4 regions of the Bacillus sp. Marseille-P3661 genome follow, and region 1 is predicted to be linked to each of the others. Evidence: riboswitches for the same ligand, from Rfam matches in the RefSeq annotation. Region 1 holds a riboswitch; each other region holds the start of a gene.

The links. A riboswitch is a leader RNA that binds a small molecule or an ion and turns the genes downstream of it on or off. The one in region 1 is predicted to bind thiamine pyrophosphate.
Positions count from the first base shown of each region.
Region 2: linked by a shared signal. The riboswitch ahead of tenA (thiaminase II) and the one ahead of thiC (phosphomethylpyrimidine synthase ThiC) in region 1 are both predicted to bind thiamine pyrophosphate.
Region 3: linked by a shared signal. The riboswitch ahead of C1724_RS13100 (thiazole synthase) and the one ahead of thiC (phosphomethylpyrimidine synthase ThiC) in region 1 are both predicted to bind thiamine pyrophosphate.
Region 4: linked by a shared signal. The riboswitch ahead of thiW (energy coupling factor transporter S component ThiW) and the one ahead of thiC (phosphomethylpyrimidine synthase ThiC) in region 1 are both predicted to bind thiamine pyrophosphate.

Region 1 is NZ_LT965958.1:153,461-161,300, reverse strand. Features, by position in the region: gene C1724_RS25845 (hypothetical protein) at 999-1,172, opposite strand; gene thiC (phosphomethylpyrimidine synthase ThiC) at 1,210-2,991, opposite strand; TPP riboswitch at 3,124-3,238, opposite strand; gene C1724_RS23380 (flotillin family protein) at 3,353-4,888, opposite strand; gene C1724_RS23375 (5-bromo-4-chloroindolyl phosphate hydrolysis family protein) at 5,206-5,859, shown strand; gene C1724_RS23370 (toxic anion resistance protein) at 5,856-6,905, shown strand; gene C1724_RS23365 (EamA family transporter) at 7,038-7,840, opposite strand, start outside.
Region 2 is NZ_LT965954.1:394,210-402,049, forward strand. Features, by position in the region: gene C1724_RS12920 (manganese catalase family protein) at 1-722, opposite strand, end outside; gene C1724_RS12925 (YjcZ family sporulation protein) at 880-981, shown strand; gene C1724_RS12930 (YjcZ family sporulation protein) at 1,063-1,191, shown strand; gene C1724_RS12935 (DUF421 domain-containing protein) at 1,255-1,845, opposite strand; gene C1724_RS12940 (spore coat protein) at 1,990-2,571, opposite strand; gene C1724_RS12945 (hypothetical protein) at 2,792-3,013, opposite strand; gene C1724_RS12950 (ABC transporter substrate-binding protein) at 3,215-4,243, opposite strand; gene C1724_RS12955 (ABC transporter permease) at 4,240-4,983, opposite strand; gene C1724_RS12960 (ABC transporter ATP-binding protein) at 4,993-5,754, opposite strand; gene tenA (thiaminase II) at 5,747-6,424, opposite strand; TPP riboswitch at 6,612-6,718, opposite strand; gene C1724_RS12970 (hypothetical protein) at 6,863-7,078, shown strand; gene C1724_RS12975 (transglutaminase domain-containing protein) at 7,176-7,840, opposite strand, start outside.
Region 3 is NZ_LT965954.1:425,839-433,678, reverse strand. Features, by position in the region: gene C1724_RS13130 (helix-turn-helix domain-containing protein) at 1-427, shown strand, start outside; gene C1724_RS13125 (DUF1292 domain-containing protein) at 580-840, shown strand; gene C1724_RS13120 (hypothetical protein) at 880-1,233, shown strand; gene C1724_RS13115 (type Z 30S ribosomal protein S14) at 1,372-1,557, shown strand; gene C1724_RS26410 (peptidylprolyl isomerase) at 1,800-2,816, shown strand; gene menC (o-succinylbenzoate synthase) at 3,324-4,436, opposite strand; TPP riboswitch at 4,727-4,824, shown strand; gene C1724_RS13100 (thiazole synthase) at 4,911-5,678, shown strand; gene thiH (2-iminoacetate synthase ThiH) at 5,746-6,855, shown strand; gene tenI (thiazole tautomerase TenI) at 6,875-7,504, shown strand; gene thiS (sulfur carrier protein ThiS) at 7,489-7,692, shown strand; gene thiD (bifunctional hydroxymethylpyrimidine kinase/phosphomethylpyrimidine kinase) at 7,739-7,840, shown strand, end outside.
Region 4 is NZ_LT965957.1:299,534-307,373, forward strand. Features, by position in the region: gene thiM (hydroxyethylthiazole kinase) at 1-803, opposite strand, end outside; gene thiW (energy coupling factor transporter S component ThiW) at 835-1,347, opposite strand; TPP riboswitch at 1,432-1,543, opposite strand; gene tatA (twin-arginine translocase TatA/TatE family subunit) at 1,738-1,929, opposite strand; partial or broken gene C1724_RS22610 (alkaline phosphatase PhoX) at 1,986-2,386, opposite strand; gene C1724_RS25340 (twin-arginine translocation signal domain-containing protein) at 2,379-2,498, opposite strand; gene zupT (zinc transporter ZupT) at 2,699-3,505, opposite strand; gene mntR (transcriptional regulator MntR) at 3,757-4,176, shown strand; gene C1724_RS22625 (CAP-associated domain-containing protein) at 4,372-5,514, shown strand; gene C1724_RS22630 (HAD family hydrolase) at 5,660-6,460, opposite strand; gene C1724_RS22635 (DUF2179 domain-containing protein) at 6,492-7,049, opposite strand; gene C1724_RS22640 (Lin0512 family protein) at 7,258-7,617, shown strand; gene C1724_RS22645 (NAD(P)-dependent oxidoreductase) at 7,704-7,840, opposite strand, start outside.

The DNA.
Region 1 (7,840 bases):
ATAACGTATTATTAGGTAAAGAAACCGTTAATATTCTGGAGTTGATTTGTCAATTTATTGTAATTAATATCGCTGTTTTATCATCTTTATGAAGAGGTTTGGCACTGATTTTTGACTTTTCCTCTTCATTTGCCTTATGAAGAGGTTTGGCAATGCTTTTAGACTTAAGTTTCCTCTTCATTTGCCTTATGAAGAGGTTTGGCACTGATTTTGGACTTGTGTTTCCTCTTCATTTGCCTTATGAAGGGGTTTGGCACTACTTTTGGACTTGTCTTTCCTCTTCATTTGCCTTATGAAGAGGTTTGGCGATGCTTTTAGACTTAAGTTTCCTCTTCATCGGCCTTATGAAGGGGTTTGGCGATGCTTTTAGACTTGAGTTTCCTCTTCATTTGCCTTATGAAGAGGTTTGGCAATGATTTTGCGATCAACTTTCCTCTTCATCTGCCTTATGAAGAGGTTTGGCAATGATTTTGGACTTGTCTTTCCTCTTCATTTGCCTTATGAAGGGGTTTGGCACTACTTTTGGACTTGTCTTTCCTCTTCATTTGCCTTATGAAGAGGTTTGGCGATGCTTTTAGACTTAAGTTTCCTCTTCATTTGCCTTATGAAGGGGTTTGGCAATGCTTTTAGACTTAAGTTTCCTCTTCATTTGCCTTATGAAGGGGTTTGGCACTGATTTTAGACTTGTGTTTCCTCTTCATTTGCCTTATGAAGAGGTTTGGCGATGCTTTTAGACTTGAGTTTCCTCTTCATTTGCCTTATGAAGAGGTTTGGCGATGCTTTTAGACTTAAGTTTCCTCTTCATCTGCCTTATGAAGGGGTTTGGCGATGCTTTTAGACTTGAGTTTCCTCTTCATTTGTCTTATGAAGAGGTTTGGCACTGATTTTGCGATCACCTTTCCTCTTCATCTGCCTTATGAAGAAGTTTTCCACTGTTTTTTTGCGATCACCTTTCCTCTTCATCGGCTCGATGAAGAGGTTTGCCACTGATTTTGCGATCAACTTTCCTCTTCATCTGCCTTATGAAGAGGTTTAGCACTGATTTTGCGATCAACTTTCCTCTTCATCTGCCTTATGAAGAAGTTTTCCACTGATTTTGCGATCACCTTTCCTCTTTCATCGGCTCGATGAAGAGGTTTGCCACTGATTTTGCGATCAACTTTCCTCTTCATCGGTTGCTACCACAACCTTTTATTAACTGCCAACTAATTATTGATAAATACTGCCACCAGATTTTCGAAACTCTTGCGCCTTGTCCTCTAAACCTTTTTCAATTTCACTGTTTGTAGAGAAGTTATTTTCTTTAGAATAATTGCGAATATCGTGTGAAATCCTCATTGAACAAAACTTTGGCCCACACATTGAACAGAAATGCGCTGTTTTTGCTCCTTCTGCAGGTAATGTTTCATCATGATATTCAATTGCACGCTCAGGGTCAAGTGATAAATTGAATTGATCTCTCCATCTAAACTCAAACCTGGCTTTGGATAATGCATCATCACGCTTTTGTGCACCGGGATGGCCTTTTGCAAGATCAGCAGCGTGAGCAGCAATTTTATAAGTAATAACCCCTTCACGAACATCATTTTTATTGGGAAGTCCTAAATGCTCCTTTGGTGTTACATAGCATAACATTGCGGTGCCATACCACCCAATCATTGCTGCACCAATTGCCGACGTGATATGGTCATAACCCGGTGCGATATCTGTTGTAAGTGGGCCTAATGTATAAAAAGGAGCTTCCTGACAAGTTTCTAGCTGCTTATCCATATTTTCTTTTATTAAGTGCATCGGTACATGACCAGGACCCTCAACCATTACTTGCACATCATGTTCCCAAGCTATTTTTGTAAGCTCGCCAAGTGTGTCAAGTTCTGCAAATTGCGCTTCATCATTTGCATCAGCAATCGAACCTGGGCGCAGCCCATCACCAAGTGAAAAGGCAATATCATATGTTTTCATAATTTCGCAAATCTCTTCAAAATGCGTGTATAAGAAATTTTCTTGATGATGATATAAGCACCATTGCGCCATAATCGATCCGCCTCTTGAAACAATTCCAGTAACCCGATTTGCTGTAAGCGGAATATATCGTAGTCGCACACCAGCGTGAATTGTGAAATAATCAACACCCTGCTCAGCTTGTTCAATAAGAGTATCTCGATAAACTTCCCATGTTAAGTTTTCCGCTACTCCATCTACTTTTTCAAGAGCTTGGTATAACGGTACTGTTCCAACTGGTACAGGTGAATTGCGGATAATCCACTCGCGTGTAGTGTGGATGTTTTTACCAGTAGATAAATCCATAATAGTATCTGCTCCCCAACGAGTAGCCCATGTCATCTTTTCTACTTCCTCTTCAATCGATGAAGAAACCGCTGAATTCCCAATGTTAGCATTAATCTTCACATGAAAATTTCGGCCAATAATCATCGGTTCAATTTCAGGATGATTAATATTGGATGGAATTATAGCACGACCCTTTGCAACCTCGTCTCTTACGAAATCAGCTGACAAATTTTCACGGATGGCAATGAATTCCATCTCAGGAGTGATGATACCTTTCTTCGCATAATGAAGTTGGGTGACATTCTGGCCATTTTTAGCACGAAGAGGTTTACGAGATAAACCAGGAAAAGTTACAACATTCACATGCTTGGAAGGATCTTTGATTCCATTATCCTCAGGCTTAATCATACGCCCTTCATATTCTTCTACGTTACCACGTTCATGGATCCATGAACTGCGAATAGCTGGAAGTCCTTTTTGAATATCCACCTTATAAGTTGCATCCGTATAAGGTCCACTCGTATCATAAACGGTTACAGGTGGATTTGGTTCTTCACCAACTGTGCTAGATGTCGGGCTCAACTCAATTTCACGCATTGGAACACGAATGTCTGGTCGTGAACCCTCTACATAAACCTTCTTACTACCTGGGAAACTTGATTGAATAGTGATACTTTCTTGATTCAAAGACGATGTGCTCATAAAAAAATCTCTCCTTTTTATTTTGTAAAAAGACGAGATCTGACGGCAAGCAAAGGGAGAAGTACAAAAAAAGCCGGGATCCAACTATGTTGGATGGACCCGGCTTTAATATGTAGAAGTAGTTATTTTACAAATATAAAAATCTAACTTCCCCACGCTGGTATGATCCAGATCAGGTCCGAAGGGTCAAGAAACTTCATTGTGTTTCTCTCTCAGCCCAACTCATTGGACACCCCTAGTTAATGCTATTAAATTAACAATTTAAATTATATAAGTTACTTTGGTAAATATCAACAATTTTTTAAATATTAATACAAAAGCACCACTTAACAAACTGTTAGTGATGCCTTATTATCCTAGTCTATTCCGTTGTGTCTATTGTTGACCCTTTTACAGTTTCAACGTTTTCCTGGTTTGATTCTTTGTGATCAGTCGAGGTATCTTCATTAGAATTTCCAGGTTCATAGGTATCCTTGCTATTTCCAAAGTTATTGACATTACCTCTTGATACAAAGCTCTCCAACATGGCCTTGACATCCATACCTGTTGTTTCCTTTAAACTCTCTTGTATACCCACCATTGTCTTAGTCACATTATTCGTAATTTTCGTAGCGCCTCCAGACTCTGAACCGCCCATATCAATTACTTTCATTCCTTCAATTTTTGATAATGGAAGCGCAACCTCACGAGCATATTTTGGCAGCATATCAATAAACATTTCAAGAATCGCTGCCTGACCGTATTTTTCCATCGCTTCAGCCATTAACTGCTTTGCCTCCGCTTCGGCAAGACCACGTTCACGAATAACAGCCGCCTCAGCAAGACCCTTCTGCTTTTCGATGAGTGCTTTCGTTTCACCATCAATTCTTGCCTTATCAGCCTCTGCCTCAGCTTTGGCTTTAATGTCATATGCATTAGCATCTGCTTGTGTTTTACGTCGCTTTTGTTCTTCAAGCTCTAATTCAACCTGACGCTGCCGCTCGATAAACTGAATTTTCATTTCTTCTTCCTTCACTTGTTGAGCAAGTCGAGCCTTCTCCAATTCGTAGGATTGCTCTGATTTTGCGCGAGCTCTTTCAGTTTCTTCTTTAATTTGCGCTTCTTTAATATCTCGCTCCTTTTTTGATTGAGCAATGGCTGTCAATCGTTTATTCTCTTCATCCTGTGCCTCTTGATCATTCTTTGCTTTGTACATTCGTGTTTCTTTTTCAGCATCTGATTCAGCCATTTCTGCTTTTTTGCGGATCTCAGCAATCCGCGGCCGCCCTAAATTGTCAAGATAGCCATTTTCTTCATCAGCATCACGCAAATCATCTAAACCAAAAGAAGTGATTTTAAAGCCCATATTATCTAATTCCTTTTGCGCAATATCTTGCACTTGTTGATTAAATGATTCTCGATCATTATTAATCTCTTCAACTGTTAATTTTGATAAGATTGCGCGAAGATTTGTGCCTAGAACCTTTGACACCTCATCCTCAATTTCATTTTGTTTTTTTCCTAAAAATTGTTCTGCATAATTTGCAATTCCTATTAAACTATCAGCAATTTTTACGGATGTAACAGCATCGGCAACAACGGGAACACCTTGTGAAGTGTACACTTTGGGAGTTGTTAATTTGATTTGAAAGGAGTTTAAATCAATTGGAGTACATGTTTGAAATAGCTTCAGTCGCACACCGCCACCGCGAATAATTTTTAAGCTACGACCATTTTCATCTTCAAAAATCCGAGGGTCTTGATCAGGATTTCCTAGTTTCGGTCCAGTAATGATTAACGCTTGATTGGAGCTAGCTGTTTTATATCTTTTTTTAAAAACAATAAAACCAATCGCTCCGCCAACAATTAAAATAAGCAGTAAAATTCCAACTAAGATCAGCCATATGAGGTTTAACATAGTAAGCACCACTCCTAAGTTAGATTTGAGCAAAATGTATAGAATAGTTCTATCACCCATTGCCCTTTGACAATACTTACGAAGTAAAATCGAAAAAGTTTCACACGACCGTATAATAACAGGATTTTTCTTACAATTAAACGACTTACTGAAAAATAGTACTTTTTTAACAGTCCATCCAAACGACATTTTAACAATGGAAAACCGTAATCTTGGCTATAATGGTACCATCTCAGTTTACAATTTTTTCAGTTGAAACCTATTTAAAGTTTTTACCGTATAATAGAGGTAGTAAATAATTATGGGAGACGATTGATATGAAATCCATCTTAAAATTTATTTTCCGTGGGTTTATAGCTACAAATATAACAATCCTTACCGGAGCAACCGCTTGGTTTGGTTTTGAGCAATCATTTTTAATCTCGATTGGATTGGGCGCTTTAGCTGGGATTACCACGCAATATATGTTAAAATGGCGCGATCAAAATGCGACAATTAAACAAAATCAGCTAACTAAAAAAGAATATAAGTATATCCAGCAAAACTTAAAAGAGGCAAGTACTAAAATAAAACGATTTAATAAAGCGCTTTTAGGTATTCGTTCCATTAGTGCTGTCAAGAAAATGGCCAAGCTCCAACGAATGGTCTACCAAATTTATCAAATCGTCAAAAAAGAACCGAAACGATTTTTTCAAGCTGACCGTTTTTTCTTTTACCATTTAGATACAATTGTTGAGTTGTCAGAACGATATATTCTACTCGTTAAACAGCCTGTTAACGACCCTATCATACGTGAATCATTAAAGGAAACAGAACAAACTCTAGATAAATTGGTTCAGTCACTCGAAACAGATTTGCTTAATGTCTTAGCAAATGATATTCATACCTTAAAAATGGGACTAGATGTTGCTAAACAAACCTTTAAACAAGAACAACCACTATTGCCAAATGAAAGGATTAACAAGAGATGAATAACGTTCCAAAGTCTAGCCATTTAAATGTCAATGATTCACTAGCCTCCCTTCAAACTGAATCATTGCCTGAGGCTGACTATCAAAAAGTTATCGATCTAGTAACCCAACTGAATATCGCCGATCCGCTCACTATTCTTGAATTTGGAACTGCCGCTCAAGAAAAACTAGCACTTTTTTCTCAAAGAATCATTGACCATATTCGAAAAAAAGACTCAGGAGCCCTTAATAGGATATTAAATGAGCTCATTCAAAAGTTAGAGCTTGTTAATCCAGATGACCTTCAACCACCTAAAAAGAAATATTTTAAAGTTTCATTTTTTTTTAAGAAGAGCAGTACTTTCAATGAAGTTTCTTCAAAATACCAGAAACTCGGCGCACAAATAGACAGGATTTCAGCACATTTAAATTATCAAATCAAAACGCTACAAGAAGATAACGAATTGTTAGAGCTTTTATATCAGCAAAACAACGAGTATCTTGCTGAACTCAACAATTATATTTCTGCTGGTGAAATGATCCTAAATCGTCTTTGCGCTACAAAAGTTGATAAGCTAGAAATGACTGAGCATTCTAAAAGCGAATGGTTCAATCAACAGGAGATAAAAGACTTGGAGGAGTATGTACAGCTGCTTGAAAAACGTCTTCATGATTTAATGGTAAGTAGACTATTATCTCTCCAAAATAGACCACAGCTGCGCTTATTAATAAATACGAATACCGCATTAATGGAAAGTATCCAATCAGCCATTCTGACATCGATCCCTGTATGGCGAAATCAAATTGCTGGTTCACTGACAATGTTAAGGCAAAAAAAAGCGATCGAAACGAAGAATCAAATGCTAATAGTAGATAAAACAGCAGAGAAAAATGGACAAGTTCTTACATCTTTAAATCAAACTCAAACGACCATAATTCAGTCTTCATTAGAAACGTTACGGCTAGAGCAAGATCATATCACTAAGCGCCAACAAACAGAACAGAACTTTATCAATATGGGTTTAGAATTAAAAAAATTATTGCCACCGGGTGAACCAAAGCTATAGTAGTGTCAGGGAATATGCTAATTAATCAGAAATTGAAAAACACATCGTTACGAAGAAAATTCTAGCGTACGATGTGTTTTTTTCTCAAGTTTAGAACAAGCAAATCCATTTGAAAAATCAAAATTAGTATCATTACGATGAAATTTTATATGATTTACTTCTAAAAGAACGAATATTCCCTGCGATAATTCCGAATAAAATGAGAAACACGCCACCCCATTGAATGATACCTACACTCTCTGCTAAAACAAGTGATGACAGCAAGACCGCAACAGGCAATTCTGCTGCTGATAAGATCGCACCTAAACCGGCACCAACATGGGGCATACCAAACGAAAATAAAATGGGTGGCAACACTACTCCAAATATAGCCAAGAATAATCCGTACGGTGCTATCGCTTGTAAATCTACAGAATCAAACAAAAATGTCGGTGGAAACAACACTAAAACCACTAAAGCAGCACCCGTTGAAAAAAGTGTACTTCTTTGGATAGACGGTACATTTCTACCTACTGAACTACTAACGAAAATATATGTAGAAAAGCTAATGGCTGCAAGTAAACCCCAAATTAAACCATGCCACGTTAAATTTAGTCCATCTTTAGCAAACCATCCAGCCGCAATAACTGAACCGATCAGACAAATAAGGATTGAAAAAACCTTCTCTTTAGACGGTCGTATTTTATAAACTATCCATTCAAGAAATGACCCAACCCAAATAAATTGAAATAAAAAAATAATGGCTAATGATGCCTCAAGCGACTGTAAAGATTTATAGTAGAAAATGCCCGTCAATCCCATCGGAATACCTGATGCCATTAATCGCAACATCTCACTAGTTTTCAGCTTTTTCTTTTTCGAAAATAGAAATACCAACCATAATAGTACTGATCCAAACAAAAATTGACTTCCTGAAACTATTTGTGTCGAAAGTC
Region 2 (7,840 bases), on a different contig from region 1:
AAACTAAATGTTTCTTTACCTGTTCCTCCTTGGGACAAGTCTGGATATAGACGTGAAAATTGCTTATCACCAAAGGATCTCTCAGGCTGTGTTGCTTTAATTCGTTCTATTGCCTCCTCAAAAAACATAGCATGTGCTTCTTCTCTTTGAATTAAAAAGTCAAACATCTCCCTTGCACCTGGATCTTGTACATGGCGATGGAGTTCTTCGTAAACCTTACGAGCCCGAAGTTCAGCAGCTAAGTCAGATTGAAGATTTGCTAGCATATCCCCAACATTATTAATAAAATTCCCAGTAAAAGGGGAACCAGATGAATCAACATAATCCAGACCATGTCCTGTCAAATAGACACTTTTTTGCACAGTGGAATTAGAATTAATTTGGTCATTAATCATTTGTTTTGCATTGGACATAATCAAACCTTCTGTAGCCATTTCTACATCTTGACCGCCATATGTACTAGGATCTTTATCCGGACCACCCATTAACTGTGTAATACATGTACCAACCATTTCAAGATGAGAAATTTCTTCAGTAGCAATATCCAATAACAAATCCCTTATAGCTGGATCGGCCGCACTAAAGCTTTGTGCAAAATATTGAAGACATGCCTTTAGTTCACCGTTTGCTCCACCAAACTGCTCTAACACAGCTGCTGCATAAGTAGGATTCGGACTTTTTACATTTACCGGAAATAATAATTCCTTTTGATGAATAAACACATAAAAACCCCTTTCCATTTTTCCTTTTTAGATTTCCCGTAATAATTCATGCTATTCAACTTCTTTTGCCCAAAATTATAAAACCGGGACATATGTCTATACCGAGACAGCCCTTCCTCCATACTCTAATAGTGAACAGTGTAAGGAGGTGAAGAGAATGAGTGCAGGAACTGGATTCGGATACGGCGGCGGTTTTGCATTAATCGTTGTATTATTTATCTTGCTCATTATCGTTGGAGCAGGTGGATATGTATATTAATTAAAATGCTTAAAACAGTCTCGCAGACTGAAAATAAAATTAATCCTTATTACTGAAAAAATTGAAAGGGAGTTGACTTGTATGTACGGATATGGAGCTTGTGGTTATGGCGGTTATGGTTACGGTGGAGGCTATGGTTATGGACGTGGATTTGCGTTAATCGTAGTTCTTTTCATCTTATTAATCATCGTTGGCGCTGCTTGGATGTAATTTAGAAGGTGTAAATCACCTTTGATAATTAAAGTCCCCCTATATATAGGGGGACTTTTATAATTAGTGCAGCTTATCCATAGTCGGAACGTTATGTCCTTTATTGATAACCTCTTCAAAAAGTGTAAACGGTTCTTGTTTTTTTAATAAATCCTCTTTGATAATCACATGGCTTAGCATTTTCTCTAAATCACCAACAGTTACGGGCTGTGCATGCCTTTTTAATACATAACCTAACTGACCATTAGGCTCTAATGTAGCGGTTTGAACATCCGATATTCTTTGAATACCATTTTGTCTTAGCCGCATTTCTAATTGATCCACTGTAAATCGGAGTTTTTTTAGATTATTAACCATAATTATACCATCTTGTATGACTACCTTCGCTTCACCGGTTAACATCTTTTCAAGAATATTGAACTTTAATTGTAAGTATTCCATCAAAATTAAAAACCCTATAAAAATAGCAGACACCAATATTGTCTTTAGTACACTATCTTCTGCAATAGGTCGAATAATGATGGAACCAATTGAAATCATGATAACTGTTTGAGCAACTGTCATTTGGCTAATTGATTTTCGACCTGCTATACGGAGTAATATAGTTCCTGTAAAGACTAGTAAGATTGCTTTCCATATAAAATCCCACTCCATATAATAACCTCCACATCAATGTTCGTTTTAGTATTACTTTCTTCCAAACATTTTATGTATAACATAACTAGATGGACCGTTGTAAACAGCTTTCTCGAAAAGGATGGTTTCCACTCTTATTATGGAAACCATCTTTGTAAATTCTTATTGCATATTTGGATCCAACTGGGGCGGTTTTTGCGGAACTTCTTGGTACATTTGACTAAAGTTATTAAGCGCAGGTTGTGGAGCAGATTCTAATGGATAATACCCCATCTTTACCATCCATTGCCACACCTCAAATGCATGATGTGAACACATAAGGAATGCATTTTCTAAGAAAGATCTTAAATCCGGATTAGCCACTTCCATTGCAGACCATGCATATTCCCTGCCAGCTCGCTTTAATGTTAGTAAATAAGCAGTGGCAATTTCTCGATCATTAAAAACTTTTACATCCGTCCTAGGCTGTACAGATGGGTATTTGGAAATTGGAGAGTGTGTATAGGATTGTAACATCTTGTTAAGCTCAGGTACATGCAATGTTTGCGTAGGACCATTTGCCATATTCATAAATTGAACCTTCATATTATAATCTTGAACATGCAAAGGAAAATGTTTTTGTAATATCGATTTTAATTGTTGGTCCTCTGCTTGTTTAATAAAACTGGCCATGTTCGTAATTGAATTAACACAGCTCATTGTTAGCTCATGAAGTTCATAAAGCTCATGTGTTGCCAATTGCACAAGAAATCATTCCTCCTTAAATGATGCCATCAGAATTAATGTTCCTTACTTCCACTAAAAAAAACTATGTAATCAAAGCTAAAACTACCTTTAATAGGAACTAGCTTTTATTAATAATAAGTGTATATTGAAATTCACGAGCACTTAAAACCACACGAAATTCAAAAATGAAAAGTCATGTGGTTTCTCGATCTTTAATATTCATTTAAAAATATCGTTATTAAAGGTATTTTCTGATTTCTCGTATCATTTTATTGAACTCTTCAGGATCTTTGAAGTCATTCACAGTCCAATTTTCCTCAATCCACTGAACTAATTGTTGTGGTTCATTGAAATATTCTCCACTGGTATCAGCTTTCCGTAACATGTAACGTCCATTGTCCTCATCTAATGTTACCTCACAAGGAAAAGCACCGTCCTTACCTTTTAAATTAAACTCCAAGCCTTTCACCCCTTTTAATATATATTAGATAGTGCATTTCCTCTTGGATGTCAATGGTAAAGTTAAATTTTCGAGTATTCTATATATATATAACCTACTATACATTAATATGTATAAAATTATTGATTAACTTTAGCTTCATCTAGAAGTGCACATAAAAAAAGGCTGATTAGTTTAAGAAACCAATCAGCCTAAGAAACATTATTCCTGAATAAACATCTCATTCACATTATAATCTGCTTTTAGTAAACCCGCAGTTTCTAACCACTTTGCAACTTCTTCCCAATTTTCTTTATTCTGACTGCCAAATGCTTCGGTCGAAGTTTCCATCATTGGCAATAATATATCAAGGCTTTCCTTTTCAACTTCTGGTACTAAAGGAAAATTCGCATCATCCTGGTTTGCTAATAAAATTTGAAGCGCTTCATCTGGATTGTCTTTCATAAATTCAAATCCCTTTTTAGCTCCACGTAAAAAACCTTTAATTGCTTGCTGATCTTTATTCCATGTTTCATCACTTGTTACTATTACAATTTCACTAAAAGCGGGTACACCATACTCTACTGGATTAAAATTCCGAGTCGGAAAACCTTTATGCTTTAATACTGGTACCTCGTGATTTATAAATGCGCCAATTACTGCATCAACTTGTTCCGCCACTATTGAGGTCCCTAGCTCAAACCCTACATCCACCATTTCAACCTTCGCTGGATCACCGCCATCATGTTTAACCATCGTTTTCAATAAAGCTTCGTTTAATTGGATACCTGGATACCCTACTTTTTTTCCTTCAAGATCCTTCGGAGATTGAATAGCACTATCCTCAGGAAATACAATATGATTTAACGGTGTTCTAACAATTGAAGCAACAGATTTAACCGGTACATTTTCATTCACACGAGCCATAATGACATCTGGTTGATAATATAAGCCTAAAGTAACTTTTCCTGCAGCAGCTAAATTAAGTGGATCTGTTGGATTGGTTGGAAATTGGATTGAAACCTTCACACCTTCTTCTGCAAAATAACCTTTTTCGATTGCAGTGTATATATAGCTATGTACCGCGTTAGGATACCAATCTAACAACAAACTTACTTCTTTCAAATCCTTTTTTTCTTCACTGGTAGGAGCGGGAGCAGTGTTACTTTCTTCATTTGTTTTACTTTCGCTACATCCTCCCAGAGCTAATGCTAAAAATAAACTTACAAAAAATGCTAAACAATTTTTCATCTTTCTTTCCTCCATTTAACCATATATTTTTCAATCCATGTAACTAATAAAAACAGTAAAATTCCAACTGCTGACAATAATAAAATTGGAGCAAATACTGCTGGTCCATCAAACTGCGTCATCATCCGCCGACTAAAGTACCCTAGCCCTGCTTGAGCACCTAACCATTCGCCAATAGCAGCACCAATAACACTTAATGTAACAGCGACCTTAAGTCCCGAGAAAAAGTAAGGAAGTGCATTTGGAATATTTAGTTTTAGAAAAATCTCTTGTTTAGTTGCTCCCATTGTCAGAAATAACTCTTCAAACTCCTTGCTAGATGCCTTAAGTCCATCAAAAACACTTACAGTAATTGGAAAAAATGTTATTAATACTGTTACAACAACCTTACTCCAGATTGAATATCCAAACCAAAGTACAAAGATTGGCGCTAAAGCTATAATTGGTATTGTTTGTGAAGCAATTAAGATTGGATACAATGCTCTTTCAACTGATTTATTTAAACTCATACAAATCCCGACTACAATCCCGAATACAATTGATATAGACAATCCCACTAAAATAATAAGTAAGGTTTTCGGAAGGTGCACTAAAAATAACGTGAACTTCAACTCCCACAGTCTTACAATTACTGCAGAAGGTGATGGTAAAATAAATGCCTTATCTACAATTTTCGCCGCAATTTCCCAAGAAATAATTGTGATTATGAATATAACGGTTGAGGAAAAGTAATATTTTATATTTACCAATCACTTCACTCCGAATCTTAGCTGCTCTATTAGCTGCTCTTTTATTTCGATTATTTTTTGTTCCCCAAAATCCCTTATCCTTCTTGGCCGTTCTAAAGGTACATATACTTCTTTAAGCGACGAAATAGGATGATCTGTTAAAACAAGAATACGATCTGATAATAGTAGTGCTTCGTCTACATCATGTGTAATAAATAAAATCGTCTGTTTATACTTATCCCACTTTTCAATCAACCACTCTTGCATCATTAACCTCGTAATAGCGTCAAGGGCGCTGAATGGTTCATCTAGCAACAAAATATTTGATCCGGTCATGATTGTTCTTAAAAAAGAAACTCGTTGACGCATCCCACCAGATAAATTTGCAGGATATTGATTTTCATAACCCTTTAATCCAAATTCATCTAATAAAGCTACCATTTCAGCTTTTGACCAAGTTCGCTTATTTTTCTTTAATTCAATAGGTAATACCACATTCTCTAAAACTGTGCGCCATGGTAATAACAAGTCCTGTTGAGGCATGTAGCCTACTGATCCTAATCGATCATTCATAGGAATACCATTTACCAAGATGGAACCTGACGTCGGTGTTTCTAATCCAGTTATAAGACGAAAAATTGTACTTTTTCCCGATCCGCTCGGACCAATAATACTAACAAATTCACCATTTTCTACTTTTAGATTTAATGAATTTATAATGTTTTTTTTACCATTATCATAACGAAAACTAACCCTATCAAATTCAAGCGCAATCTCATTCATAACTAGGCCACGTTTCTTGTTTGTAGGCTGTATCCCAAAACATATATTCAAATTTACTGGTTGTTAGAAAAATTTCTTCTAATCTAGCAATCTCTTTTCCTGACTTTCCTTCAGCTAATTCATCCAATAAATTGATTAACCACAATGCTAACGACCCAAATTCATCTGAACTGTACATTTTTATCCATTCACCAAAAAATTCATGATTTTGGGACTCTGGATTTTTGGTTCTTAGATCTTTTCCAATTTCCCAATAACTCCACATACATGGTAATAATGCTGAAACTAATTCTGCTAACGAACCGTTTTGTGCGATGTGGAGCATATAGTGGCTGTATGCCAATGTCGTTGGAGAAGCTGCAGCGTTTTCTAACTCTTCAGATGTGATACCGAAACGAGAAGCATATTGTCTATGCAATGACATTTCCTCGTTCAAAGTTGACTCTAGCAGATGTGCAAACTTTCTCATCAATTCAACATCATTTGTTTTTACTGTTGCTAAAGCGAAGAGCTTGGCAAAATCAATTAAATATAGATAATCTTGCACCATATAAAAGCGAAACTTTTCAGTTGCTAATGTACCACTTCCAATTTCTTGTACAAATGGGTGGGCATGATTTTGATCCCATATTGGTTTTACCTTCTCAAATAATTGATTACTAAACTTCATGCTGATCCATCCTTTTTTGTATTACTTTAACAATATAAAACAATGAATACGTCTATTTATGGTCTAATTAAATTCCCCCTAACACAAAAAAACCACCTCTTAAAAAGAAGTGGTTTAAAGTATACATAACCCATAACAAGCTTTAAGCTTGGAATAAATTTGAAAATTCAATGAAACACTGAATTTTTCCGCACACACACCACTTCCCTTCGCTAGTATTACCTAGATCAGGTTTAAGGGTTAAGACAAACTCAATTGTCCCTCTCAGCCTTTACAGCACCCCTAGTAGTAACGATAATATATATTCATTTCATTTCCGTCTATCTAATATTTACCATATATAGGCGTTTGTTGCAACAAAAAAATTTTCATATGATACATATTTACCTTGCATAAACAAATGCTATAATTAAATTTTTTAATTTAAGGAGACCAGATATGGTAAGAAGATTAGACATCTCAAAAAAACACCCACACTTTGACGGTTCCCATGAGGGACCTATATCAGATCCGTTATCTAGCGCCAACAAAATAGGGATAAGAATAGATGCAGATCCTCAACAACATATGAATGCTAACCCTTTCCATCTTTCTGGACAACCCAATAAAGAAATGGAACAATTTGGACGTTTCTTTGATGGAAAGAATAAGTAACTTCAAAGCGCCTCCATCCATAGGCAGGCGCTTATCCTGTTATAATTCAATACTGTTCAAATTTATCAATAAACAAACAACCTAACAATTGTAAGCATTAAATATTTTTCTGTATTGTAAATTTTATTGAAACGGAATCTTTAATTTTCTTACCATTTGTCCCTTTAATAGTATTCTTCACATATAAGTAATATGTTTCTCCTGTTTTATAGTCCTCCTTGTTACTAATCGATAAAGAGTTAGAGTCTTTTAAGGAGTAGTCAATGGTTGACAATTTATTGCCATCTGAGCTATAAATCATTATATTTTCGGTTGTAACGGATGAAAAATCAATAGGTGAGTCAAATTGAATCGTCCATTGTTTATCTTTTGCAACATTTGCAAAAGTACCAATCGATTCGTAGCCAGGAGTTGGATAATTAATACTTGTTTTATCATCCTGTTTCTGTTCGGGAACTTGCTGGTATACTATATTAGAAATTGTTATGAGCTTATCATTGTCTGTTAATCCTTTGGTATACGAAACAAATCCATAACTCCATGCATTCACACCCAATTTAATTGCACTTTCATAAATCATTTTACGCAGATCAGACATATGGATTCCTTTCAGATCAACGTAGCGAATACTAAACTCTTCGTTATAATTATTAAAGCCTTTTTCTATTAAATTTATTAGCTCCTGTATAGTAGTCGCAGTAAATTCGGGTAATAGATATTGTAATTCTAGTTCATTTAGCAATGCTGTAAATCGATCCGCTT
Region 3 (7,840 bases), on a different contig from region 1:
AACGAAGCTTGAGGTTAACACCGAGTATATTGATCGCTATTCAAAGGTGGCCAATATTATTGAAGCTAGACGTAAAGAGCTAGGGCTATCACTTAAGGATTTAGAAGAAATGACAGGACTATGTTCACCTGCTATATCAAGATTAACAAGTGTAATGAACAGACCACGTTTAGATACCTTATACAAGGTCTTAGATGCTTTAGAATTAGATTTCAAGGTCGAACGCAAAGAAAGTAAGAGTAGGACTAGCGTTGTTACGGCTAGGTTAAACGTAAACCAATACAATGTTTGGGTGAAAAAAGGAACATACATTGATTGTATACAAGTAAAAGCTAAAACCAAGTATGAAGTAAAGCAAATCATAAATGAAACTAATCCTGACTGGGATATTTCTACTATTGAATTATATAGTAAAGGTAATTTCTAAAGAATACCGTTTAATGGTCACTTTCCTTTTGAAAACATAACACCCTCCAACTTGAATCAAAAACAATACATTAAATTAATTAAACAAATACGCAATAAAGAAGTAAAAGTTGGGAAATTTAATGTTATAAAAAGAAATATGGAGGGTTTCAGATGAAAAATGAGGAACGCGATATAATCACAATCGAAGATGAGCAAGGTAATGAACAACATTTTGCACTAGAAGCTCTATTTGATATGAATGAACAGTCTTATGCCTTATTAACTTCTCAAGAAAATTTTGATGAGACGATTTTAATGCGGGTTGAAGTTGAGGGCGAGAATCAATTTCTAGTTGGCATAATGGACCCAAGTGAAAGTGAAGCCCTACTAAATGCATATCAGATTGCTGTTGATGCAGCACCTGCAGAATAGGAATATAATATGAAAGAAAAAGATAAAGTAATTGATGTAATGCAGTCTGATATCGAAGCCCAAATTATAACTGAGATTACAGGCATGTCCTTTACCAAAAATTTTCGGTCGGCTACTGCAGAGGAATGGTATATTTTTTTACCAGGATTCTCTGACCCTAGGACGGGTGGGGCTGCAGGAAAAGCTATCATTCATTATGCACTGTATGGAAATAGAGATATGTTCATCAATACTACAATCATTTACGATGACCCCAAGTTACATGATGACCAACAACATCAGTTGGTATACGCTATTTCAGACGAAATTGTTAACCGGTTAGTCGGCTATGCTGATACGTTGCTGGCAGTTCATGCTGGTGCGAATTCTTACGAAGCAGAATACAAGCAATGAAGAGAGATCAATTTTTCTAGATTGGTCTTTTATTTTTTTTGTTTTATTTACTTCCACGAAGTTTCGTTGTATAATTTAACTTTAATTGTATAGCTATTCTGGTTTTTATATAAAAGATCATTGGAAAGGAGTCGTATCATGGCAAAAAAGTCGATGATTGCAAAGCAAAAACGAACCCAAAAATATGTAGTTCGTAACTATACTCGTTGTGAACGATGTGGTCGTCCCCACTCTGTTATTAGAAAATTTAAGCTTTGCCGTATTTGTTTCCGCGAATTAGCATATGCTGGTCAAATTCCAGGCGTAAAAAAGGCAAGCTGGTAAATTGCTAGATTAATATATAAGAAATGGCTCCTAACTGGAGTCATTTTTAAATTGTCTTAGAGAAATAATCACTAACTGTACATATTTGTCTACATCTTAGCCGTAGTTGTTTGCACCTTTTTTTAAAAGTATCTCTATCAAACATAGCTTAATCATTGGAAAATAAATAGAAACTCGTGCTTATATAAACGCATAGTATAACAAGTTAATAGATTAATAAATAAAAGGGGATCAATAAAGTAATGAAAATATTAAAAAGTTTTCTGGTCGCAATATTAGTTTCAATGTGCATAGCTGTAGGAAGTAGTGCAGCTCCGTCTATTCAAGTTGTTATGAATGGAACTCTACAAATATATGATCAAAATCCAGTTATTGAGAATGGCCGTACGCTAGTACCATTAAGAGGTATTTTTGAGTCATTGGGGGCAACCGTTAAATGGGACCCAACGACTAAAGAAATTACTGCGGAAAAAACTAATAAATTAGTATGGTTAAAAATTGGCTCTTCAACGACGATGGTTGATGGACAGCCTGTCCTCATTGATGTGCCAGCACAAATAGTAAATGACCGCACAATGGTTCCGTTACGTTTTATAAGTGAATCGTTTGGGGCAAAGGTTAATTATATTAATGAGCAAAGACTTGTAGAGATTACAGTAGAAAGTAAAAGTTTACCACAGTTTTTAGTTGTTCAAGAGGATGAGCCTGTTATCGTAATGAAAACAACAAAAGGTGAAATTAAAATAAAGCTATTTCCGACCTATGCTCCGAAGGCAGTTGAAAATTTCTTAACTCATAGTAAAAATGGATATTATAACGGGTTAACTTTCCACCGTGTCATCGAGAATTTTATGATCCAAGGTGGGGATCCAAATGGGAATGGTACCGGTGGGCAAAGTATTTGGGGCAAACCGTTTAATGATGAATTCACACCTAAATTAGCTCATTTCCCAGGGGCATTATCGATGGCAAATAGCGGTCCTAATACAAATGGAAGTCAATTTTTTATTGTCCAAACACAGTCATTAGGCGATATTCGTTTAATTGATTATATGGAACAAGAAGGCTATTCAAAAAATCTGATTGAAAAGTATAACGAAGTTGGTGGTGCCCCGTGGCTAGACAACGTCCATACTGTGTTTGGGCAAGTTATTTCCGGAATGGAGATTGTCAATCAAATTGCAGCTGTTGAAGTAGACTCATCAGATAAACCGATTGAGGCTGTGATTATAAAAGAGATTATTGTTGAGAAAAACTAACCTATGATCTTGATTCTGACAGGGGCAGGGGAAAAATCGGAAAAGAGTCAGAATCCAGCTATGATTCTGACAGTAGTATAAGAAAAATCAGGAAAGAGTCAGAAACCAGCAGCGATTCTGACTCGAATAGAAGAAAAAATCATAGACCAGTGATTCTGACAGGATTAGCAGAAAAAATCGGAAAAGAGTCAGAATCCAGCTATGATTCTGACAGTAGTATAAGAAAAATCAGGAAAGAGTCAGAAACCAGCAGTGATTCTGACTCGAATAGAAGAAAAAATCGGGAATGAGTCGGAATCCAACTTCAGCACAAGCCCTAAAAAGCTGATCAGACCAAAACTGTTGTCGTTTCCATTCGACAGCTAAGCTAACCTAAACTTAATAGCAGGTATTTGTGCCGCAAAGGTTTGCGGTATATTCCTTCAAAACTACAGGTTTGTACCACATCTTTCTGCATATGCTTTAGAACTTAATTATTTATATTCGTACTGGATTTTTTAAAATTCTTCAAGCTAAACTATACACTTTCTCAAACACAGTATATGTATTGACTGCATTTAAGTCTATTTGATAGCCGATTCCAGGTTGATCAGGAACATGGATATAGCCATTATCAACCATAACTTCAGGGGTAATAATATCTTTTTCCCAATAGCGTGCTGACCCTGCCGTATCACCGGGTAAAGTGAAGTTAGCTAGCGATGTTAGAGCAACGTTATGGGCTCTGCCGATACCGGTTTCAAGCATACCTCCACACCAAACGGCAATTCCTTTTGTTTGGCAGTAATCATGAATACGTTTAGCTACTGTTAAACCACCAACACGGCCTATTTTAATATTAATGATTTTGCAGCTACCGTTTTCAATCGCTTTACGAGCATCTTCAAAGGAATTTATACTCTCGTCCAAGCAGATAGGCGTTTTAAGTACCTTTTGGAGAACTGCATGATCTAAAATATCGTCAGACCCTAATGGTTGTTCAATCATCATTAAATTAAACTCATCAAGTGCTTTAAGTGTATCGATATCATTAATAGAATAAGCTGAATTTGCATCGCCCATTAATGGGAGATTGGGGAATTCATTTCTAATGGCTTTCATTACATTTACATCCCAGCCGGGCTTAATTTTAACTTTCATCCGCTTATAGCCTTCATATATATATTGTTCAATTATTTTTAATAATTCATCTATGCTCTTCTGAATGCCAATACTGACACCTACTTCTATTTTTTTATGAGTCCCCCCTAAAGCTTGTGCTAATGATTGTTCTGTTGTTTGGGCATATAAATCCCATATTGCACCTTCGATTGTTGCTTTGGCCATATTATTCCTTTTAATATAGGAAAACCATTCTGTTACCTGATCCGGATGTTCAATCTTTTTGTCGAGAATAACAGGGATTAAGAAGTCTTCGAGGATGTGCCAATTGGTTCTAAAGGTTTCCTCAGTATACCATGGAGCTGTAAAGGCAACTGATTCGCCCCAACCGCTGCGCCCCATTTCATCAACAGCCTCAAGTAGTATGAATTCCTTGTTACGTAATGTTCCAAAACTGGTTGTAAAATCAAATTTCATCCTCATTTTCAAATGTCTCAATTTTATGCTTTTAATTTTCATAACAAGTCCTCCATATTAATTGGTAAGATTAAAGCGGTAAGAGTAAAAAAGTTCATTGATCATTGTAGAAATTTCGATTCCAAAGTTTGTATTTATAGAATATTAATTTGTTCCTTTAACATCGTACTATCTATTGTACATAAAGAAAATTAAGTACCATAGTTAAGATTATTATTAGTTTGGCCAGAGTTTAATAAGAATTGTATAATATTTGAAAATTCACTTAACAAAACAGAAATCAACTGCTATACTTGCAATAGTAAGAATAGTAAATTTGATAATTTAATAGTTTAGAAAGCTAGGGGTGCCGATTGGCTGAGAGGACATTTGTCTAACCCTTGAACCTGATTTGGTTAGAACCAACGTAGGGAAGCTTTTTTGTTATGAAATAAAACAAAATGGCCTACCTATTAGCTGGTGGGTCTTTTTTTTGTATTAAAAATCGCTATAGCTATTGAAGGGAGATTATTGGAGATGAAAGACACGTTAACTATTGGTGGGATTGATTTACATAATCGTTTATTTACAGGCACAGGAAAGTTTGCGGATCACAGTGTAATGAAAGATGCACTAGAGCAGTCTAATTCACAAGTTGTAACAGTTGCATTAAGAAGAGTAGATTTAGAGGATCAACAAGAAAATATTTTAAATGATATTCCAAAGGATGTGATTTTGCTTCCTAATACTTCTGGTGCAAGAACAGCGGAGGAAGCAGTCCGTATTGCGCGTTTGGCTAAGGCTTGCGGCATGGGGAACTGGATTAAAATCGAAGTTATTTCTGATCAAAAATATTTACTTCCAGATAACGAAGAGACGATTAAGGCAACTGAAATCTTAGCTGAAGAAGGTTTCATTGTTTTACCTTATATGAACCCTGATTTAATGGCAGCCAAAAAGCTTCAACAAGCAGGGGCAGCTGCTGTTATGCCATTAGGCTCACCGATTGGTTCAAATCGAGGTATCAAAATGAAAGAAATGATTCAAATTTTAATCAATGAAATTGATGTACCGATTGTTGTAGATGCAGGTATTGGCAGACCATCTGAAGCTGCTGAAGCGATGGAAATGGGTGCAGCTGCTGTTTTAGTTAATACTGCGATAGCAACGGCAGACAATCCAGTTGAGATGGCTATTGCATTTGATTTAGCTGTTAAAGCAGGTAGAAAAGCGTATCTTGCGGGACTAGGTCCAACATCTGTGACTGCAAAAGCTTCCTCACCATTAACAGGATTTTTAGTTTAAGTGATGCGTGATATATAAAACATTGTAAAGCCTTGTTTACAATTAATATGAAAATGGGGGAGAAAAATTGAGTTTTTACGAAAAATACGAAACTGTTAAAAACTTACCGTTTGATGAAATTTTTAATGAAATTAAGATCAATGATGTCCAAAAAGTATTGCAAAAGGATACATTAACAGAACAGGATCTTCTAGTATTACTTTCACCTGCTGCCGAAACATGTTTAGAACAGATCGCACAAAAAGCACATCATTTGACGGTACAACATTTTGGAAAAGTGATCGGTCTTTATGCGCCATTATATATAACCGATTATTGCGTAAATCAATGTAAGTATTGCAGTTTTAGTGTTGAAAACAATTTTCCGCGCAGACGTTTGACGATGGCGGAAATTGAGGAAGAAGCGCAAGCCATCATTGAGATGGGCATTAAGCATTTAATTATTTTAACAGGAGAGTCAAGAATGCATTCTTCTGTTTCTTATCTATGTGAAAGTGTTGATGTTCTCAAAAAATATTTCTCTTCATTATCAATTGAGATTCAGCCTTTGCAAACAGAAGAATATAAACAGTTGGTTGATCGAGGGGTAGATGGACTTACAGTATATCAAGAGGTATATAATGAGGAGATTTATAAACAAATTCATGTTAAAGGACCTAAAAGAGATTTTCGCTATCGACTGGATGCACCAGAAAGAGGCTGTCAAGCAGGTATGCGTTCTGTGAATATTGGTGCACTGCTTGGTATGGATGATTGGCGAAAAGAAATTTTCTTTACAGCTCTTCATGGACAATATTTACAGCGCAAGTATATAGATACTGATATCGCTGTATCATTTCCGCGACTACGTCCCCATTTAGGAAGTTTTCAACCTAAAGTGGATGTAACGGATAAATATCTAGTACAAGCGATGTTAGCAATCAGACTATTTCTTCCTCGGGCAGGAATCACATTATCTACCCGAGAAAATGCCGAATTACGTGAGCACCTCTTACCACTAGGTGTTACGAAAATGTCTGCAGCATCCTCAACTGTTGTTGGTGGATATGCAAATAAAGAAAATAAAAATAGTCAGTTTGAAATATCTGATGACCGTAGTGTTGCTGAAGTAAAAGCTGCTATTAAGCAGTTAGGATATCAGCCAGTAACGAAAGATTGGCAAATACTTTCTGTTTAATGGAAATGTGTGAGAGACTATGAAAAAAGAACTCCATGTTATTTCAACGGGGAAACAATCTGCTGATGAATTAACTGCAATAGCAAGTGTTATTCATCCATTTATAGATGCTCTGCATTTGCGAGAAAAAAGTATGAACGCAAGCGAATTATTTAAACTTGTTAATAATTTAATTAGCGGTGGCGTTCCTCGATCTAAATTATATATAAATGACCGTGTTGATGTAGCTGCTGCAACCGGTGTGAATGGGGTACAACTTGGCTACAACAGTCTCGATGTATCTGCCGTCAAAGAGACGTTTCCAAGGCTTAGAGTGGGCAGTTCTGTGCATTCTCTTAAAGAAGCACTTGAAAAGGAACAACAGGGCGCTGATTTTCTTGTATTTGGTCATATTTTCAATACAACCTCTAAGCCGGACTTGCAGCCAAGAGGGATTGCTAGCTTACGAGAATTAACAGATGCGGTATCCATTCCTGTAATTGCAATTGGTGGAATAAATACAACTAATATAGCCAATGTATTGCAAGCAAATGTACAAGGAGTAGCTGTTTTGTCAGCCATATTAGAAGATAAAAACCCATTAATAAGGGCAAAGGAACTTAATAGATTACTATATGGAAGTGAGGTGGGATCATGCAGCTTCAAGTGAATGGAAACATTGTACAACTTCCAAACACTCTTCAGTACGTTATCGAAGTACTAACTCATTATGAATTAGAAAACAAACCAGTAATCGTAGAATTAAACGGACAGATTGTTATGAAGGAATCACTTCATAGTACAACGATTTCCGAAGGTGATACGCTTGAGATTGTCCATTTTGTCGGTGGTGGTTGATCTATTTCTCCTAGAACTAACATATTTGATAAAGAGGTGACAGTTTATGACTATCTATAAAGCACTTACTATTGCTGGATCTGATTCTGGCGGTGGAGCAGGTATTCAAGCTGATTTAAAAACTTTTCAAGAGCTCGGCGTTTTTGGT
Region 4 (7,840 bases), on a different contig from region 1:
TAAAGAGTATAGCAGACTGTTTCAGCCCAACTACTCCCATCAATAGTTGAAATTTCATCTAATAATTTAATTTTAAATGTCCCCAGACCACTAACAGAACAGTTTCTCATAACATTTTCACCGCAAATGCCCATAGTTGAAATTCCTGCAATGGCAGCAGAATAATAATCAGTAGTAACACCCGAAAACGCAGCTATTAAAGAGGTACTTGAACAGCCAGTACCGGTAACTTTTGGCAACCACTCATGACCATTATGAATAAAACAAATATTATTTCCATTGGTAACCACGTCTTTTTTCCCACTAATCACAACAACGCTATTATATGTAGTGCAAGCTTTTAACGCCGTAGATTGTATTTCAGAAGTTACATCTCCGGTATCAACACCTCTTGTCATACCTTCAAAACCTAATAAACTAGCAATTTCACTATGATTTCCGCGAATAATCGATATATTAATCTGACTCATTAGCTCGTGCGCTCGTTTCGTTCGGTAACTTGTCCCACCTACTCCTACAGGATCAAAAATAACCGGGATGCCATTTTCATTTGCTTTTTTTCCTGCCTTAAGCATTGATTTAAAAATTCCATCATTCAGCATTCCAAAGTTGAGCAGCAGGGCGCTTGCGTGTCCTACCATTTCCTCAACTTCTTCATGGAAATCAGCCATAACCGGTGATGCTCCTATTGCTAATGTAACATTCGCGCAGTCGTTAATAGTAACTTTATTAGTTATATGATGTATAAGTGGTTTCTTAGTTCTAACTTGGTCAAACAAAATTTTTATTTTAGTTATATCCACTGTGTTCCCTTCTTCCCAGTTTATAAAACTTTTATTTATATAATCCTGTACTTGTTAATTCACGTCTAATCCCTTCATTTTTCATCACAATCTTTAATGTAATATAACCAATTATTGCTCCAGCTATAGAGCTTACAATAAATGATGGTATAAACCCAAACAACGTAGCCTCACTGCCTAAAAACAATGTTGCAATTGGATATGCCACTAAAGCACCAAGTATACCGGTACCGAAAACCTCGCCTATTGCTGCAAAGATTGTTCTCTTTGTTTTCATAAAAAAATAACTAGCTACCAACGCTCCGAACATACTTCCGGGAAATGCAAATATAGACCCTGTTCCCATCATATTTCGTATGAGTGAAACCGAAAAAGCCTGTAAAACAGCATAGTAGGGTCCTAGTATTACGGCGGATAATACATTAATAAAGTGCTGCATCGGAAATACTTTAGTAAATCCAATTGGTATGTAAAATAAATTACTTGTTAACGTACCAATTGCTACTAGCATTGCTGTAATTGTTAATTTTTTTGTTGCACGCATGTTAATCTCCTCCAATTATGTGCACCGGGATGGGTAGATATAAATAAAAAACGCAGCATTCCAGTCTAGGAATCTGCGGTTTCTGTTAAAGTCCACACACTTTCCTACGCTGGTACTAACCAGATCAGGTAAAAGGGTCAAAGACTAACAGGTCTTACTCTCAGCTGGCCTTTTTCCAGCTCCCCCAGTGCTTACATATAATTATTTAATAGATTCAATATAACATACATCTAATTGTTTGCAAATTAACTATTCGAAGGAGCTGTACCGTTGTGAAATTTGCCCATAATGGCTAATGACGATGTTCTATTCTTATATTTTAATCCATTAACAAAGTTAAACTTCCAAAAAGTATAAAAAATAGGGCCTAATGTAAGCCCTATTACATCATTAATACTTATTTTTGTTTGGATCTTCGATTGGTTTTGGTTCGTCTGAAACTAAATCTTTCGTTGAATTCTTAAATTCCTTTAATGTGGTACCAAATGCCCTACCAACCTCAGGCAACTTCGATGGCCCAAAAATGATAAGAGCCAATATCAAGATTAATATTAAACCAGGTATCCCGATATTTGATAACATCATTTCAACTCCTTTGTCTCGCAAATATAGTCCTATCGGTTTTTGCACATATTTTATTAAAACCCTCTGATAGCTACTACTGCTGGCCTAGGCATAGTATCACCTTTTCGATGCGGCCACATACTTGTAGGGTTGTTTATATCTTCAGTTTCTATACCGGGATGTTGAATAGCTAAGAAAAGCGTTTCTTCGTCTGGTGTAAAACAAGGACCCGTTAATTCTGCCTCAACAGGTGCTGATGCAAATTGGTACACTATGCCACGGTCTTCGCCCGCTGTCGGAATAACAAAAATACCGTTATTTTTAAAGCGCTCAAATACGCCTTTATTTAAAGAACTACTAGATATATCTGTAACAGTCCACAGGTTTCCTTCGTTATCAAACGTTAAATTGAATTGTCAGGCGCGCTAAATCCATTAGCCTGTCCACCTGCTGCGAAAATTTCGAAATCAAACTGTGAATCTGTTGTTTTGCACCAGCACGATTTGCAAATGACCTAGTCCAGATGATGCGATTGTTAACGAAACTGCACCTGTTCCAACATAAGTTAAAAATTTTCTACGATCCATTTTCTTCACTCCAAGTATTATTTTTATTAATTCGACTAAGTAACCAACAATACTAATCTATAGATAAATTGTTTAGGAGGTTTAATTTCATGTTTATTAAGTCTAACTGTTTGGTAAATAAAAAAACAACAAAGCCAAAAGACCTTGTTGTTAATAACGTAATTTTTTAGCGGTGGGGCTACGTACTAAAAGGTTATTATTTAAATAAATAACAATAAGCTTAGTGCCATTATAGCCATACCTCCGATTAAACCATAAATGGACATATGTGCTTCGTCATATTTCTTTGCTGCAGGCAATAATTCATCTAAAGAGATAAAAACCATTATTCCAGCAACACCAGCGAATATGACACCAAACATTACATCATTTAAAAACGGTAGTAAAATCAGGAAAGCTACAATTGCTCCAATCGGCTCCGATAATCCAGACAAAAACGAAAGTTTGAATGCTTTCTTTTTATCTCCCGTGGCAAAATATATAGGAACCGATACAGCCACACCTTCAGGAATATTATGAATTGCAATTGCAATGGCGATAGCTATACCTAATGACGGATCCTGCAAAGCTGATGTAAAAGTTGCAATCCCTTCTGGGAAATTGTGAATACCTATTGCTAATGCCGTGAAAGTTCCCATTTTTAATAACTGTGGATCATTTACAGCATCAGTCTTTTTCATATCTTCTACTTTCTTTAATTCATGTGGGTTGCTTTGTTTCGGTATAAACTTATCAATTAACGCAATTAAAATCATACCGCCAAAAAAGCCAACGACTGTCATCCAATGTCCCAAGCCCTGACCGAGCGCGGTAACAAGCGCAGTCTGTGCTTTTACAAAAATTTCAATCATCGATACATAAATCATTACCCCTGCTGAAAACCCAAGTGCCAATGATAAAAATTTAGTATTTGTGGTAGAAGTGAAGAATGCAAGCAAACTACCTATCCCTGTTGCAAGTCCCGCCATTAAAGTTAATCCAAAAGCAAGTAACAGATTTTCTGTCATATTTTATTTCCCCTTTATTAAAATTAAAATTTTTTTATTTGTTTTCCTTCCACACAAAAGTTTCCTTAAGGAAACTTTATCACAAAAAAATAGATTAATAAATAATATGCGCAATTTATAAGATTGTTCTAATATTTTTTGTTTTTATTTAAAATGAAAATAGCTAAAGTAGTCCTTTATTGTAGCTCTAATGCATTTAATCTATAATATATATATAATTGTGTTCGCACAAAGTCTAAGGAGTTAACAATATGAAAACAACACCAAGCATGGAAGACTATATAGAACAAATTTATTTGCTTATCAAAAATAAAGGCTATGCACGTGTTTCTGAAATAGCCGAGAATCTAGCTGTTCAACCATCCTCGGTCACGAAAATGGTCCAGAAGTTAGGTGAAGATAACTATTTAATTTACGAAAAATATAGAGGCTTAAGTTTAACCGAAAAAGGTAAACAGCTTGGACACCGACTTGTATATCGACACGACTTATTGGAAGAATTTTTAGAAATGATTGGAGTAGATAAAGATAAAATATACAACGATGTTGAAGGAATCGAACATCATTTAAGCTGGGATGCTATAGATAGAATTGGAGACTTAATTTATTTCTTTAAAGAGGATAGCCAACGACTCCATGAACTTCGGCAAATAAATAAAAAAAGATCTTAGTATTTAAAATTTAAACATATTATAGGAGTGTGGCACAACAACATTATGCTCCTATTTCTTCTTTTTTGACCTCTAATTCCCTTTCATATTACGTAAGAACATTTTCAACCTTAACACACTTCTATCAACTTTCACTTAAAGATTATAAAACCATTAAAAAGTGGCTAGAATGTTTATATTAGAGGAGGTGAAAAAGTGAGACGATTATTCATTTTTATTTCATTTTTATTATTTCTAGCTTCTCTTTCCTCATTTTCTGCAAAATATTTGAAGGAGTTAGATGTGTTAGCACCATTAGAGACTATTAAGTCGGATATCGCTACAATAAAAGAAAGTTCAACTTTGACTGCAATTATCCATCAATTAGTACAGGAAGCAAATGAGTATTTAATTGTTTTAGAGGATACGGTTGATAACCTTTTATTACTAGACAAACCTAACCAATCATCCCATGTTGAAAAACCTCAGCTTATGACCCCAAGCGAACAAGTTTTCTCTGTAAATAATATCGAACTTGGAAATTATAAAACTGATGTTGAGCAAATAATGGGTTCTGCCAAGCGCATTTCGTCCAATGAGTATGGAACAGAATGGCATACTTATCATAAAGATTATCACCTTTTTAGTATGATAGCTTACGATAACAATGATCAAGTTGTTGGATTGTATACGAATCAAGATTTGATAGCATCAACAATCGGAATCAAGTTTGGCAGCCCAAAAGAAACGGTTAGAAAACAATTGGGTGAGCCCTTAACTGAAATACGAAAAGGTATGGTTTTTTACAGATTTGAAGCTAATGCCGATTTCGATATGTATTTATTAGATGATCAATATATAACGGTCTTTTACGATAAACATCAAGGAAACATTGTTACTTCAATCCAAATTATTGATCGTAGCTTGGAACGAGGTAAATCTACCTTCTATACAGAATCTAGTCAACACCTCATCGAAGGTTTTGAATATCAGTTATTCGATCTTGTAAATGCTACAAGAGTAAACCATGGGTTACAAACTTTAACATGGGATGAACACATAAAGGAAACAGCTCGAAAACACAGTGAAGATATGGCTATAAATCAATATTTTAATCATACTAACCTAGAGGGAGAATCTCCGTTTGATCGCATGCTTGAAGATGGTATAGTATATTCTGTGGCTGGAGAAAACCTTGCATCCGGCCAACAAAGCAGTATCTTTGCACACGAAGGCCTTATGAACTCATTAGGACATCGGGAGAATATTTTGCATGAAGATTTTAGTTTCCTAGGAGTGGGCGTTGCCTTTAACTCCGAACAACAGCCTTTCTTTACGCAAAACTTTTATAGAAAATAGCTTAATTAATGCAGCATATATACTCTTGGTGAATAAAATGGAGACCATAAGCAATATTTGGTCTCCTTTCTAATAAAACCGACAGAAAAAAAGCCTTTACAGTCACCATTTAATTACTCCCGTAATGACCATAAAAGCCAGAACTTTATAAAAGCTTTAATAAATGCTTAATCGCATATGATACACCACTATCATCATTACTTTTTGTTACGAATGTTGCTTGTTTTTTAATATCCTCTGGAGCATTTTCCATGGCCACCGATGCAGTCGCTACTTCAAATTGGGAAAGATCATTACCACCATCACCAAAAGCATAAAGTTCATCAAATTCCACATTTTTGATTTGCTCATAGCGTTTAATCGCTTTTCCTTTTTGAGCATCTTTTGTCGTAATCTCAAGATTGTTAGGAAATGAAGATGAATAGGAAATAGATGGTATATGCTGAATTTTATTCTTCACAATATCAATTTTATTAAGCGAATTTTCATCAACCCATGCTACCATTTTATAAATTCGGATGTTCTTCATTTCAGGTATTTTTTCATAATCATAGTGTTGGAACATTTGTAGAATTTCTTCATTAGTTTTTCCTCTTAATTGCGGGAGTGTTGCTGGCATTCCGCCTTGATTTGTATATACCAGAATCCCCACACCAAGCTTTTTTAGCATTGGTAAGAACTCATGAAACAACTCAAAACTCAATGATGTTTCATATAGTAATTCACCGGTTTCTGAAAACATAATTGACCCATTCAAACAAAAAATTGGGCAGTTTATCCTTTGAACAGCTTGAATTTTTATGACGTCTTTATATGCTCTTCCAGTGTTAATAATTACTTCGATTCCTTTTTCCTTCATCTGTTGGATAACTTTTTGATCTTCTATTGAAATTTGATGATTAGAATCAAGCAAGGTACCGTCTAGATCTAACGATACACACTTCATCATTATCCCACCTTGTTATTACAATTTTAGTTCATACGGCTTCTTTATTCCGTTTCTTTTTCAAAAACAGCTCTCTTCGCTTTTTCATCGCTTTAGTAATATATCCCCCTTTGAAATTTCTAGGTTCATACGAAGCGACAAATGCAGTTGGTTCATATTTCGTTATTTCTTCATAAAATTCCTTTTCTCGATCTCGACGTGCCGTACAGTCTAATCTGTAGCGCAATGAGTTCATGCCTTCCACTTCACTTGTCGACACGCTGAAGCCAATTTCTCTTAAGCGGTTGATTAACATATTATTTTTTCCAGGAATATTAGCCTCAATCGTCACATACCCAATCGCCAGCTTTTCTTCTACTAACCCACCAATGTAAACTCCTATTCCAAAACCTAACGCATAGGCAATCATATTCATATAATTAGATAAATCACTAAAAACTAATCCTAATGCACCTACATATATAATACCTTCAAGCATCCCCATAGCTGCAGCTTGTTTTTTCATTCCTTTTACAGCAAGAATCGTACGTAATGTTAAAATGGGGACATACAATAACTGTACTATAAAGATAATTAACGCACTTATCATAAATTAACACCCCTTTTCTCTTCATACTCTGACAAGTGTAACAGAAAAGCAGGAAGTATATAACCATAATTCTAAAACAAATTTATCCATTAAGTACCTGCTTGGCATTCAATCAAATTTAATTTTCACTAGTAAATGCTTTTATTTCTTAGAAAAATACTTATATAATGATCCTATGAGTAACTTGTAAGAGAGGAATGAATAACCAATGGAAAAAATTATGTTTATTGAAACTGGCATGGGTATTGATGTACATGGTCAAGATATTACTCGTGCGTCTATTCGTGCAATTCAAAACGCAATACACTTTAATTCAATGCCGGGGATTAGGTCTGTATTACCGGGAAACAGTCTAGATAATATGCGTGTTAATGTAAAGCTTGCTATACCAACAGATAAAGATAATCTTGATGTTGATGCAGTAAAAGCAACTCTACCGTTTGGACAAATAACAGTCGAAGTTATGGATGGTGGAATGAGTACAACAAGTGGCATTGTATTGGAAGAAAAAGGAGATAAAAACGACCAAATGTACATCGTTGTTGCAGCGGTTGAAGTTGGTTATTAAAAACCGATGATACATACATCAGTAATAAAACACTCACAATCCTTTGCTTAAGATTGTGAGTGTTTCTGATTGTGAAACTACTAATCCTATTTACCTTTAACTACAACATTACATTTCTTTTCTAGTGTCTGTATGACCGCGGACATATCGAGTTCAGCTAAACCTTGCTCCATTGCTTCATTAAAAGCTTTCTCCGCCAAAGTACCCGTAAATTGGTGTAGAC